3 regions of the Alcaligenes sp. NLF5-7 genome follow, and region 3 is predicted to be linked to each of the others. Evidence: predicted binding sites of a transcription regulator. Region 3 holds the regulator's gene; each other region holds the start of a gene.
What was found. Region 3 encodes LexA, which represses DNA repair genes until DNA is damaged. Its sites were predicted from a motif close to ACTGTATNNNNATACAGT; they were not measured.
Positions count from the first base shown of each region.

Region 1: a site for LexA is predicted at 2,146-2,163, ahead of imuA (translesion DNA synthesis-associated protein ImuA). Genes of this name have one in related genera too.
Region 2: a site for LexA is predicted at 2,102-2,119, ahead of MID00_RS03255 (putative DNA modification/repair radical SAM protein). Genes of this name have one in related genera too.

Region 1 covers NZ_CP100755.1:3,980,146-3,984,294, forward strand. The annotation lists gene MID00_RS18330 (succinylglutamate desuccinylase/aspartoacylase family protein) at 1-26, shown strand, start outside; gene MID00_RS18335 (NRDE family protein) at 155-1,048, shown strand; gene MID00_RS18340 (carboxypeptidase-like regulatory domain-containing protein) at 1,045-1,464, shown strand; gene MID00_RS18345 (tRNA-uridine aminocarboxypropyltransferase) at 1,451-2,065, opposite strand; gene imuA (translesion DNA synthesis-associated protein ImuA) at 2,180-2,917, shown strand; gene MID00_RS18355 (DNA polymerase Y family protein) at 2,874-4,149, shown strand, end outside.
Region 2 covers NZ_CP100755.1:681,987-686,135, reverse strand. The annotation lists gene MID00_RS03270 (MFS transporter) at 1-279, shown strand, start outside; gene MID00_RS03265 (MFS transporter) at 304-1,491, shown strand; gene MID00_RS03260 (hypothetical protein) at 1,711-1,989, shown strand; gene MID00_RS03255 (putative DNA modification/repair radical SAM protein) at 2,129-3,334, shown strand; gene MID00_RS03250 (UdgX family uracil-DNA binding protein) at 3,387-4,149, shown strand, end outside.
Region 3 covers NZ_CP100755.1:4,244,436-4,248,584, forward strand. The annotation lists gene MID00_RS19600 (amino acid aminotransferase) at 1-1,058, shown strand, start outside; gene MID00_RS19605 (GNAT family N-acetyltransferase) at 1,130-1,690, shown strand; gene lexA (transcriptional repressor LexA) at 1,796-2,455, shown strand; gene lon (endopeptidase La) at 2,769-4,149, opposite strand, start outside.

The DNA of each region.
Region 1 (4,149 bases), 260 kb from region 3:
CACAAAACTACGACGCCCTTTCATAGATCGCTTAAATCTGACGTTCAAGCCCTGAATGCCAAGCCTAAAGAGGCATTCTCAATACCGAGAAAAAAAGCGGAACTTGGCGGTACTTTGGCTACCAAAGCCTGCATAGCCATCCTACAATCGGCACATGTGCATCGCTTATATCGCCGTCGGAGTTAATGCAGATTGGCCGCTGATTATTGCCGCCAATCGCGACGAATATCATGCTCGCCCCAGCCAAGCGGCTCAACCTTGGCGGGACGAGCCCGATATTCTGGCGGGTCGGGACCTGCAAGCCGGGGGCACCTGGCTGGGCCTGACACAAAGCCGTGGACGGCTAGCCTTGCTGACCAATTACCGCGAAGCCCCCAGTAACAAACACAGCAAGCAACGCTCACGCGGCGAGCTGATCCCCCAGTTTCTAAGAGACGAGCGCAGTCCCGCCGACTATCTGGAACAACTCGCCCAGGAAGGAGCCGATTACGCAGGCTTCAATCTTTTTGTGCTGGAATGGCCGGACAAGCAACAGCCTTTACGCATGGGCTATTACAGCAACCGTCATCCCAGTGGCAGCCCGCACATGCTGGAACCAGGCGTACATGTTCTGAGCAATGCCTGGCTTAATACACCTTGGCCCAAAAGCCTGTTCCTGAAAGAAACCCTGCAGGCACAACATTTTGATGGCTCGCCACCAGCGGTAGAAGGCTTGTTTCAGGGTTTACGCAATCAGGAAGTCGCAGCCGATGCCGACTTGCCCCAAACCGGCTTGAGTCTTGAGCACGAACGCTTGTTAAGCAGCCCGTTTATTGTCAGCCCCAATTACGGCACCCGCTGCACCACCGTCATCACTATTAATCAGCGCGGACATGGAATGCTGCGTGAACGCAGTTTCAATCCGCAGGCAGAACCGACCCGTCAGCATGACTGGCCGTTGTTGTGGCCCAGCTTTCATCCTGACAGCCAGCCCCACCCCTCTCATAACAGCAACAGGGCCCCTGAGGGCCCGCTTAGCCACCTTACTTCAAGCAAGGAAACCTCATGAGTCCTCGTCTTTCATTGATCGGCATTGCCATGTCGCTGGCCTTATTGAGCAGCCCCATCGTGCACGCCCAGGAACTGCCCCCCAGCCAGTATTACGGTTCAACCGAATACATCAGCGGCGGCATAGGTAGTGATGAAGCCCAACTGTTTCGCATGGTGCGCAACACCTTTCCCTTGTCCGTGAACTTTTCAGCCAACCAGGGTGAGCGCGTCGGCTATATTTCCGATGTGCAGCTGGTTATCCGTAACAGCAACGACCAAACCGTGCTGAACAGCCTGATCGACGGCCCCTACTGCCTGATCCGTCTTGGCCCCGGCAATTACAAGGTATTTGCCACTTACCAGGGCCAGACCCAGGAGCGCCAGGCCACTATTGTTGAAGGCCAGCCCCGCGAACTGAACTTCACCTGGAAGTAGGATAGTTACGCTGATACGTATCCAGGCCCATAGCCTGGATTTGTTCTTCAATCAACTGCTCGAAGGGCCGGAGCAAAGGGCTGAAATCCCGCTCCGGCTCCATAATCTGCATCAGCCGGACAATTGCTTCCAGGGTCGACACAGCCTGCGGGTCGGGCGCTTTACGCAGTCTGTAGCGCGACGCCTGTCCTTCAGGCAATACCCAATACGGCAGGGCTTGCAAAACCGGATTGCTGTGCAAGATCAGGCGTGCCTTGCGCCAGGTGCCATCTGGCACCACGATCAGATCCGGCTTCTCCCCTGGGCCTGTTGAGCCCGCCACCTTGGCTTCTGGTCCCGGAAACAGCAAAACAGGACGATGCGCCTGTGCCAGCCGGGCCTCCAGCTCAGCAAACTGCTCTCCCACCCATAGCTCTGCCCCCTTCAAACCCAAATACGCCAAGCGCGCAGTATTAAGCGCATGCCGGGCTTCGGAATGGTGCTGCAAAATCAGCACAGGACACGCTGCTTCTATCGAAGGGATCAAGGGACACAAGCAACGAGCCAAGGGCCGCTGACACTGTGCACAGCGGCCGGGACGGGTAGAAGGGGAAGAATTCATGCGAGAGCGCCAAACAGAAGGCCACAGTATATAAAAGTTCTGCTTTGAAACAGATGCCTGGTTTGCTGGCAAACAGATTTACTGTATATTTATACAGCAATCAGGAGCATACCTATGGCAAGCGCACTTCGTTCCCTTTTAGATCTTCACCCTTCCCTTTGGACAGGCAAGCATTATGCGCATGCCGCAGGCACTTGCCTGCCCAGCGGGTTTGCCGCCCTGGATGACGAACTGCCAGGAGGCGGCTGGCCTGTGGGCAGTCTGATCGAACTGCATGCACAGCAAGACAGCAGTGCCTTGTCCTTGTTGTTGCCAGCCTTGAATACGCTGCAGGCAGAGCGCTTGCGTGTTTTAGTCGCCCCGCCCTATCAACCCATGCAACAACTGTGGCGTGGTACTCCTGTTACGAACGAGCAAAACAGCTCATCAGAAAACGCCTTGCCCGCCCGCATGCTCTGGATACGCAGCCAGCACCTGAACGATACCTTGTGGGCCAGTGCCCAGGCCTTGCGTCACGGCCACTGTGCGGCTGTGCTGAGCTGGCTGCCTGCCCATGTGCCTTTAGCGGCCTTGCGTCAACTACAGCTATTAGCCAGCCATAGCGACAGCCTGTTTTTTTGTTTACGTCCGGCGCACAGTCAGACCAACAGCCCCGCCCTTTTGCGTCTTGAACTTCAGACTCGCCAAGACCAGCAGGGGCAGCCCTGGCTGGATGTTCATATCCGCAAACGACGGGGGCCTCCGTGCAAGGACAGCATTGCTTTGGCCCCTCACCACACCCTGATGCCGCCAGCGGCCATTCCGTCTCATGTACCTGTGCCTGCGACTGCCCCAGAGCCTGCTTACGCCTGAGGCCAGCCCAAAACAGCAGAACGGTATTCAAGCCGTTCTGCTGCGCTACAGCCCCCAGCTGGCACAGGTTCAAGCCGATTTATGGGTACTGAATATCAGTGCCAGCATCCGGCTGTTTGGTGGTTTGCGCCGTCTGTACCAACAGGTCCGGGCTGACTTGCAAGCCCTTATTCCCGAGCCCTGCCTGGCTCTGGCACCCACTGCCCGTGCGGCCTGCTTGCTGGCTTTATCCGGACGCAAGCAGCGTCGTTGTGCACGACGTTTGCAGGCCTGTCTGAACTCGCTTCCCATCCACTTATTGGCTCCGCCTGCCGACCAGCTGCAATGGTTGCATAGTCTGGGCTGCCATACCCTGGGCCAGTTGCACCAACTCCCCCGCGATGGCCTATCCCAGCGCGGGCTGCGTGCCCTGCTGTTGCAGTTGGACCAAGCCTACGGCACACAAAGCTGGGCGCTGGAATGGGTGCATGCCGCCCCGCAATTTACAGACAAGCTGGAAATGGATACACCATCCAATAACAAACCCACCGTCTTGCGGGCCGTAAATCGCCTATTGATCAAGCTGGAGGCCTGGTTGAATCAGTACCAGCTGGCTTGTGGACGTCTGGAGCTGGTACTACGCACAGAAAGATACAAGGACTACCCCACGACCACCCGCCTGGAGTTGCAAATGGCCCGGTCCTGCTGGCGTAGCCAGGACTTTTTGCCCGTATGGCAAGAACAGTTCCAGCAACTGCAATTACAGGCGGCCGTACAGAGCATGGTGCTGCAGGCACAGCAACTACACCCGCGCCAAACTCATGCCAGCAGCCTGTTTCCCGATGCGCGTCATTGGCAAGAGCAGGATCAACAACTGTTGGAGCGCTTGCAGGCCAGGCTGGGGGCTGAACAGATTTTGACACCTGCCGCCCAAGCCAGCTATTTGCCTGAACAGGCGAATCAATGGCTCCCCTTGTCCCGCAGCCAGCCCCCCGATGCGGACCGTCCGGCTTTGCAACGTCCATGCTGGATGCTGGACCCGGCTCAGCCTTTACAACACGATCAGCAATCCCCGCTTCTGGATCAGCAGCGCTTGCGCTTGGTCCAGGGTCCAGAACGGGTACAGACAGGCTGGTGGAGCGGCACCGGGCATCAGCAGCGAGACTACTTTATTGCCCTGTGTCCGCAGGGACGCTTGTATTGGGTTTATCGGGACTTGAGCCAGGAGCATGCCTGGTATCTGCACGGAGTCT
Region 2 (4,149 bases), 870 kb from region 3:
GCTGGTCTGTTTTTCGCCCCCACTATGATTGTGGCCATGTCGCTGGTCGAGCGTGTGGTGCCGGAGCAGCAATTAACCGAGGGCATGACCTGGCTGCTGGCTGGTCTGAATATTGGTGTGGCTATGGGGGCTGCCGTTTCGGGGCGGATGGTGGATCAGGGCGGAGCCAGTTCCGGCTTTATGGTTGCGCTCTATGCCGCTGCCCTGATCGTCTTGCTTGCCTTGTGCAGCTATCAAAGTTTGCGCGCACCCGTAGTAGCCCGCTCCTGCGCTGTCTAGACTTCTTTCTTTGAGCATGTAGCGATGAATACCTCTTCTCTATCCATGACCGGGCAGCCCAGCAAGCGGCAGTCCTGGCTGGCCGTTATCGCCGTTGGCCTAGCCACTTTTTCCGTGGTCACGACGGAAATGCTGCCCGTAGGTTTACTGACTCCCATTGCAGACAGTTTGCAGACTTCCACGGGGACGGCTGCTTTGCTGATTTCCCTGCCTGCCTTGTTGGCAGCCCTGTTTGCGCCTCTGGTGGTGCTGGCCTCTGGTGGCGTGGACAGACGCCGCATTCTGTGCGGTTTGCTGGCCTTGCTGGTGATGGCCAATATAGCCTCCGCCCTGGCTCCCAGCATCGCCTGGATGCTGGCCGCCCGTGTTCTGGTTGGTTTTTGTATGGGAGGCATCTGGGCCATTGCAGGTGGCTTGGCATCCCGTCTGGTTCCGGCTCAGTCTGTAGGTTTGGCAACCTCGATCATCTTCGGTGGGGTTGCCGCCGCTTCTGTGTTGGGCGTGCCACTGGGCGCCTTGATGGGCGAGCTGGCTGGATGGCGCTGGGCGTTTGGCGGCATGGCGCTGCTGAGCGCTTTGGTGTTGATCTTCCATCTGGCCGTGATTCCGCCCCTGTCCGTGTCGCGCTCGACCACATGGCGTCAGTTCGCCGAGCAGTTTGGCAATCGGCAGTTATGGTTTGGTTTGCTCTTGACCCTGATTCTGGTCGCGGGGCATTTCAGCGCATTTACCTTTGTACGTCCTCTTTTGCTGTCTGTTTCCGGCATAGGTGCTCAATGGATAGGAGCCTTGTTGTTTGCTTATGGAGTGGCCGGGATTGTGGGCAATTTCCTGATCGGGATGTCGGCAGCCAAACGCACTGAAGCCAGCTTGATGGCGATAGCGTTGGGTCTAAGCATCACTGCTTTGCTTTTCTTGACAGTGGGTAGATCACCGCTGAGTGGAGGTGCGATTTTGCTACTTTGGGGCCTGGCGTATGGCGGGGTGTCGGTAGGGCTGATGAGCTGGATGATGAAGGCCGCTGCCAATGCTGTTGAGGTGGCTACGTCGTTGTACGTGGCTGTGTTCAATATCGGCATAGCGCTTGGCTCCTGGCTGGGCGGGCAGACTGTGGATGCCTACGGTTTAAGCGCGAATCTGGGGTTGGCTGGAGCCGGATCGTTTGTTGTGTTTTTGCTGCTTTTCGGAACAATTTTGCATCAAAAAAAATGAGCAGAAAAAACGGGCCCGGACTGATTTTTCCGGGTTTGCCAGGGCGCAAGCGCGGGTTATTGCTTATTGGAGTCTTGGAGGAGCGCTGCGACGATGTCTGTCAGAACTCCTTGAAATATTCTGTACATCGTTATGTTGTACGGTATAGGGATGCTTTCTGGCTGACCTCCCTTATGGGCACACAACGTCGGTATGGGTGGTCTTAATTAAGGGCCTTGTATGACGCAACTTCAGCGCTCCATCACTATTCCGCAGCTCAACCCCACAATCTGGAACACTCTTGAGCTCGTGCGCTTACGCCAAACCCCCTGGCACAAGAAACAAGCAGTTTTTGAACAATTACAGTCGCTGGGATTAGTCCAAGCCATCCCGCAAACGACGCAGACTCCTTCCCCTTTCCCCGCTCCCCTGATAGCCATGTTGACCGAAGAAGGGCGGCAATTGCTGGAAGCTCGATCCAATCATCAAGAGGCCTTGATCAAGCTTTTGGACGCGTGATCCTTTAGCTTGAGCTGGTTTGCCTGGCTTGTCCTTTGCCGGACAGGCCAGGCCGCTTGCCCTCTTTGAACGTTTTCTGGATAAGTGACGCCTTGAGCGAAAACTGTATAATGCTGTTTTTATATACAGTATTTCGATCATGGAGCTATCGCGCAAACTCGAAATTCTGGCCGACGCGGCAAAGTACGATGCCTCTTGCGCCAGCAGTGCCGCGCCCAAACGGGATTCCCGTGGGCGTACGGGTCTTGGGGCCAGTACGGGGGCCGGCATCTGTCATAGCTTTACGCCTGACGGGCGCTGCGTATCGCTGCTCAAAATACTGCTGACCAATTTTTGTCAGTATGACTGCCTGTATTGCGTGAACCGGCGCTCCAGCAACGTGCCACGCGCGCGTTTTCGGCCTGCCGAAGTGGTTGATCTGACGCTGGATTTTTATCGGCGTAACTATATAGATGGTCTGTTTCTGAGCTCGGGCATCATACGAAGTTCGGACTACACCATGGAGAGCCTGGTCGAGGTGGCGCGCTCCTTGCGCGAAGATCACCATTTTCGCGGCTATATCCACCTTAAAACCATTCCTGATGCAGATCCCCAGCTGATTACGTTGGCTGGTCTTTATGCAGACCGCCTCAGCGTCAACATCGAGCTTCCCACAGACGCTGGCCTGAGCCGTCTTGCGCCCGAGAAAAGTGGGCATACGATCAAGCGCGCCATGGGCGTCATTCGTCTGTCCCAGGAACAGGCTCAGGAGGAGAAGCGGCCTAAAGTGCCTGCCGGGCAAAGTACACAAATGATTGTCGGTGCGGATGCAGCGGATGACCGCAATATCTTGCAAACGGCGCAGACCTTGTACGGAGCCTACAAGCTCAAGCGGGTGTATTACTCGGCATTCAGCCCCATCCCGGACAGTTCGTCAGCGCTGCCAGCCCAGCCGCCGCCGCTCTTGCGGGAGCATCGTCTTTATCAGGCCGATTTCCTGCTGCGTAGCTACGGTTTCCGGGCCGAGGAGCTGTTTCAGGATAAGGGCGATTTACCCTTGGATATTGATCCCAAGCTGTCGTGGGCCTTGTCCAATCGAGCGGTTTTTCCGGTAGATCTGAATAGGGCGCCCGAGCGTCTGATTGCGCGTGTTCCGGGTATAGGCATACGCAATGCCAAGCGCCTGGTCGAGCTTCGTCAGATGCGGGCGATCCGATATCAGGACTTGATCCGTTTGCGTTGTTCCATCAAAACATTGCAGCCGTTTGTAGTGGTCCAGGATTACCGTCCCGGCCTTGCTGAGGCTGCGTCAGACAAGCTGCGACGCATGCTCTCGAGCAATCCGCAGCAACTGAGCTTGCTATGAATCCCCCTTGTGTGACGACCTTGCTTCTTTCTGGCAGCAGGAGCCAACAGTCATGATGACTCTAACGGTGAACGGCGGTTATCTGGCCTGGCGCGAGCAGGCATTACGCGCGTTGGCCGAGGGCTGGTCGCCGGAGGAGCTTTGTTGGGCAGAAGCAAGCCCGGCTTCGGGGCGGCAAGGGCAGCAAATCGGGTTGGAGTATGAAGCATCCCATACCCCGCTTTCCCCGCCTGTTTCCTTGCAAGAGCCCCATGCGCAGCAGCCCGTTTCCAGTGTGTCTGTGCGTATTTCCAAAGGGCTGGCTGCCTTGCTGCAGGATGCGGCCCTGTGTCGTGCGCCGGTGCGTTGGGCTTTGCTTTACCGTGTCCTGTGGCGCTGGCATCAGGGTGATCGCAGTGTGGAGTCTGTAGCAGACGAAGATGGTGCCCGTCTGTACGAGATGGCCAAAGCGGTACGCAAGGAAAAACACGACATGATGGCTTATGTACGGTTCCGCCATTGTGGCAAGGGCATGCAGCCCGAGTACTGGGCCTGGTTTGAACCCGAGCATGATGTGCTGGAGTGGATTGCAGACTATTTCTCCAAACGCATGGGGGGCACGTCGTGGTGTATCGCGACGCCGCAAGGGCTTGCACTGTGGGATGGTCAGAATCTGCAGCTGCAGGATGCCCCCGACAATATAGAGGCGTTACGGGCTGGCCCGGCCGATGATCAGGTGGAGGCCTTGTGGCTGCGCTATTACCAAAGCATTTTCAATCCCGCTCGGCTGAATGAAACCGCTCTGCAGCAGAGCATGCCAGTGCGATTCTGGAAAG
Region 3 (4,149 bases):
TGCAGGCTGTTCAAAAGGCTGAGGAAGCCATGATGAGCAAAGCCGCCGCGCGCAGCTACCTGCCTATTGAAGGGATCAATACCTACAATCTGGGTGCTCAAACCCTGTTGCTGGGTGCCGACTCCCCCATCATTGCCGAAGGCCGCGCCTTGACCGTGCAATCCCTGGGCGGTACCGGTGCGCTGAAAATCGGTGCTGACTTCCTGCAGCAACTGTTGCCCCAGTCCGAGGTTTACATCAGCGATCCAAGCTGGGAAAACCACCGCGCCCTGTTCGAGCGCGCCGGCTTCAAGGTCAACACCTACGCTTACTACGATGCCGCTACGCATGGCCTGAACTTTGACGGCATGATCGCCTCGCTGCGCGCCATGCCGGCCCAGTCCATCGTGGTCCTGCACGCTTGCTGCCACAACCCGACCGGCGTGGACCCCAGCATGGAACAATGGGCCCAGATCGCCGAGCTGATCAAAGAACGTCAACTGGTTCCTTTCCTGGACATCGCTTACCAAGGCTTTGGCGCCGGTCTGGAAGAAGACGCCAGCGTAGTGCGTCTGTTTGCCAAGCTGGGTCTGTCCATGTTCATCAGCTCCTCGTTCTCCAAGTCCTTCTCGCTGTACGGCGAGCGCGTTGGCGCCCTGACCCTGGTTACTTCCAGCAAGGACGAAACCTCCCGCGTACTGAGCCAGGTCAAGCGTGTGATTCGCACCAACTACTCCAACCCACCCACACACGGTGGCAAAGTTGTGGCCACGGTACTGAACTCGCCTGAACTGTTCCAGACTTGGGCGACTGAACTGGCCGGCATGCGTGATCGCATCCGCGAAATGCGCGCCCAACTGGTTGCCAAGCTGAAAGAGCACGGCGCTACCCAAAACTTTGACTTCGTGCTGCAACAGCGCGGCATGTTCTCCTACTCCGGCCTGACTGCCGAGCAAGTCGAACGCCTGCGCCAGGAACACGGCATTTACGCTGTCAGCAGCGGCCGTATTTGCGTTGCTGCATTGAACAGCCAGAATATTGACGTCGTGGCCAAGGCCATCGCTCAAGTCCTGACGTAAGCTGTCCCTCACTACAGCCCCAACGCCCTTCTTCGGAAGGGCGTTGTCGTTCCAGCCCTTGGAGCACTACCATGACAGACACGATTTCCCTGAACACCGAACGCCTGATCTTGCGCCCCTGGAAAGCTTCCGACCTGGAGCCCTTTTTCCGCTTGAACAGCGATCCCCACGCACTGCGTTTTTATCCGGCCACCCTGGACCGTGAGCAAAGCGATGCCATCGCCCACCGCAGCCAAAGCCTGATTGACGAGCATGGCTGGGGTCCCTGGGCAGTCGAGCTGAAAGAAAACGGGGCCTTCATTGGCATGGTGGGCTTGAACCGCCCGACCGCCGATCTGTACTTTCAGCCTTGCGTGGAAGTTCTTTGGCGTTTGCTGCCTGAGTACTGGGGCAAGGGCTATGCCACCGAAGCGGCACGAGCCTGCATGGACTTTGGTTTTGACGAACTGGGCCTGGATCAAATTGTGGCGTACACCGCTCAATTGAACTTGCCTTCGCAGACCGTCATGCAACGCCTGGGCATGACAGAGCAAGCTGGTACCTTTGATCACCCCGGTGTAGCGGCGGGCCACAAACTCGCCCCCCATGTGCTGTACACCCTGGACCGCAAGGATTGGCCCCAGTCTGCCTGAGCAGCCCGAAGGGTCAAAAATTAAGCCTTTAGGGCCCTCACCGCTTGCAAAAACGCCAACTGTAACGCACAATCTTTACTGTATATATATTCAGCAGACAATACTATGACCGCCAAGCTCACCGCACGCCAACAACAAGTGCTGGACATCATTCGTTCTGAAATCGAACGGACGGGTTTCCCTCCCACTCGAGCAGAGATTGCTCAGGTGCTGGGTTTCAAATCCGCCAATGCGGCCGAAGATCATTTGAAAGCTCTGGCCCGCAAAGGCGCTATCGAGCTGACTGCCGGCGCCTCGCGCGGCATACGCCTGCTCGGTACGGATACCCGCGAAAGCGCCGCTCCCAGCAGCAACGCATTGGCCAATCTGGCTGACGCCCTCTTGCTGCCCATTATTGGTCGCGTGGCTGCCGGTAGCCCTATTTTGGCCACCGAGCATATCGAGCGCGAGATTGGCGTCGCCCCTACCCTATTCACCCAAACGCCTGATTACCTGCTGCGCGTACGCGGCTTGAGCATGAAAGACGCGGGCATTTTTGACGGCGACCTGCTGGCCGTCAAGAAAGCCAGTGAAGCGCGTAATGGGCAGATTGTGGTGGTACGTATTGGCGACGATGTCACCGTCAAGCGCCTGTCGCGCTCCAGCAATCAAGTGGTCCTCCTGCCCGAGAACCCGGACTTTGAACCCATCATCATCACCGACCCGGACTCCCTGTCTTTGGAAGGCATTGCTGTGGGTCTGATTCGTACCAGCCCGCTGCATTAAGCTTCCTCTCTCTTGGTCACCAGAGCTGTTTTACAGGCTTGGTGCTCCTGACAAGAGAAAAACCCCATATACCGTTTGGTACATGGGGTTTTTTATTGGTCGAAGTGCATGCCGATATACAGGTTTGAGCAGCCGTAAACCTCTCGCGCAAGCTTGCGACCCTCAACTCCCTCAATATCATTGCCCAAAGATCTGGCTCCCACTGCTATCAATATGACTAACCTCGAAGCCACGATCAGCCTGACCAAAATGTAAACAGGCTACCTTGGGTTCAAGGTAGCCTGTTTCACTGCTTGCTTACTACTGCTGATGCTTAGTGCTTGAAGGACTCGGAACCCGCGCCAGCAGCACGCGTGGCTGCCAAGGCCTCAGCGGCCAGGCGAGCTACTTCTTCGTCGCTCAGGGGCGTTACAGCGTCTTGCAGGGCCACTTCCAGTACACGGTCAATCCAACGCACCGGGATGATCTCCAGCGTGTTTTTCACGTTATCTGGAATATCGGCCAGGTCCTTGATGTTTTCTTCCGGGATCATCACGGTTTTGATGCCGCCGCGTTGCGCTGCCAACAGCTTCTCTTTCAAGCCGCCGATAGGCAGAACTTCGCCGCGCAAGGTGATTTCACCCGTCATGGCCACATCAGCACGAACCGGAATACCCGTCAGGCTGGACACGATAGCGGTCGTAATGGCGATACCGGCCGATGGACCGTCCTTGGGCGTAGCGCCTTCTGGAAAGTGCACGTGCAGGTCACGCTTTTCAAACACGCTATTGGCAATGCCCCACTTCTGGGCACGCGAACGTACGACTGTGCGAGCCGCTTCAACCGACTCTTTCATCACATCGCCAATCGAGCCGGTGCGCAGCACATTGCCTTTACCGGGCATATCGGCCACTTCGATGGTCAGCAACTCACCGCCCACCTCGGTCCAGGCCAGACCCGTCACCAGACCAACCTTGTTCTCTTTTTCGGCCAGGCCGAAGGAGAAACGACGTACGCCCAGGTAATCGTTCAGATTCGCCGCATTCACGACCAAGGTTTCCTGGGTCAGTGTCTTGTTGCGAGCTGCACGCGTACCGGCTTGTGGATTGGCCACCAACAGCTTGCGAACAACCTTGCGGCAGATCTTGCTGATTTCACGTTCCAGGGAACGTACACCCGCTTCACGGGTGTAGTAACGCACGATGTCGCGCACGGCATCTTCGGTCACTTCCAGCTCGCCATCCCGCACGCCGTTGTTCTTCATCAGCTTGGGCAAGAGGTAATCGAAAGCAATACGCACCTTCTCATCTTCGGTATAACCCGACAGACGAATCACTTCCATACGGTCCAGCAGGGCCGGTGGAATGTTCAAGGTGTTGCTGGTTGCCACGAACATCACGTCGGACAAGTCATAGTCCACTTCCAGGTAGTGATCCTGGAAGGTGTGGTTTTGTTCAGGGTCCAGAACCTCCAGCAGTGCCGAGGATGGGTCGCCACGGAAATCCGCGCCCATCTTGTCGATCTCGTCCAGCAGGAACAGCGGGTTACGTACACCCACCTTGCTCATGTTCTGAACCACCTTGCCCGGCATGGAGCCGATGTAGGTACGACGGTGACCGCGAATCTCGGCCTCGTCACGTACACCACCCAAAGCCATACGAATGAACTTGCGGTTCGTTGCCTTGGCAATGGACTGTCCCAGCGAGGTTTTACCC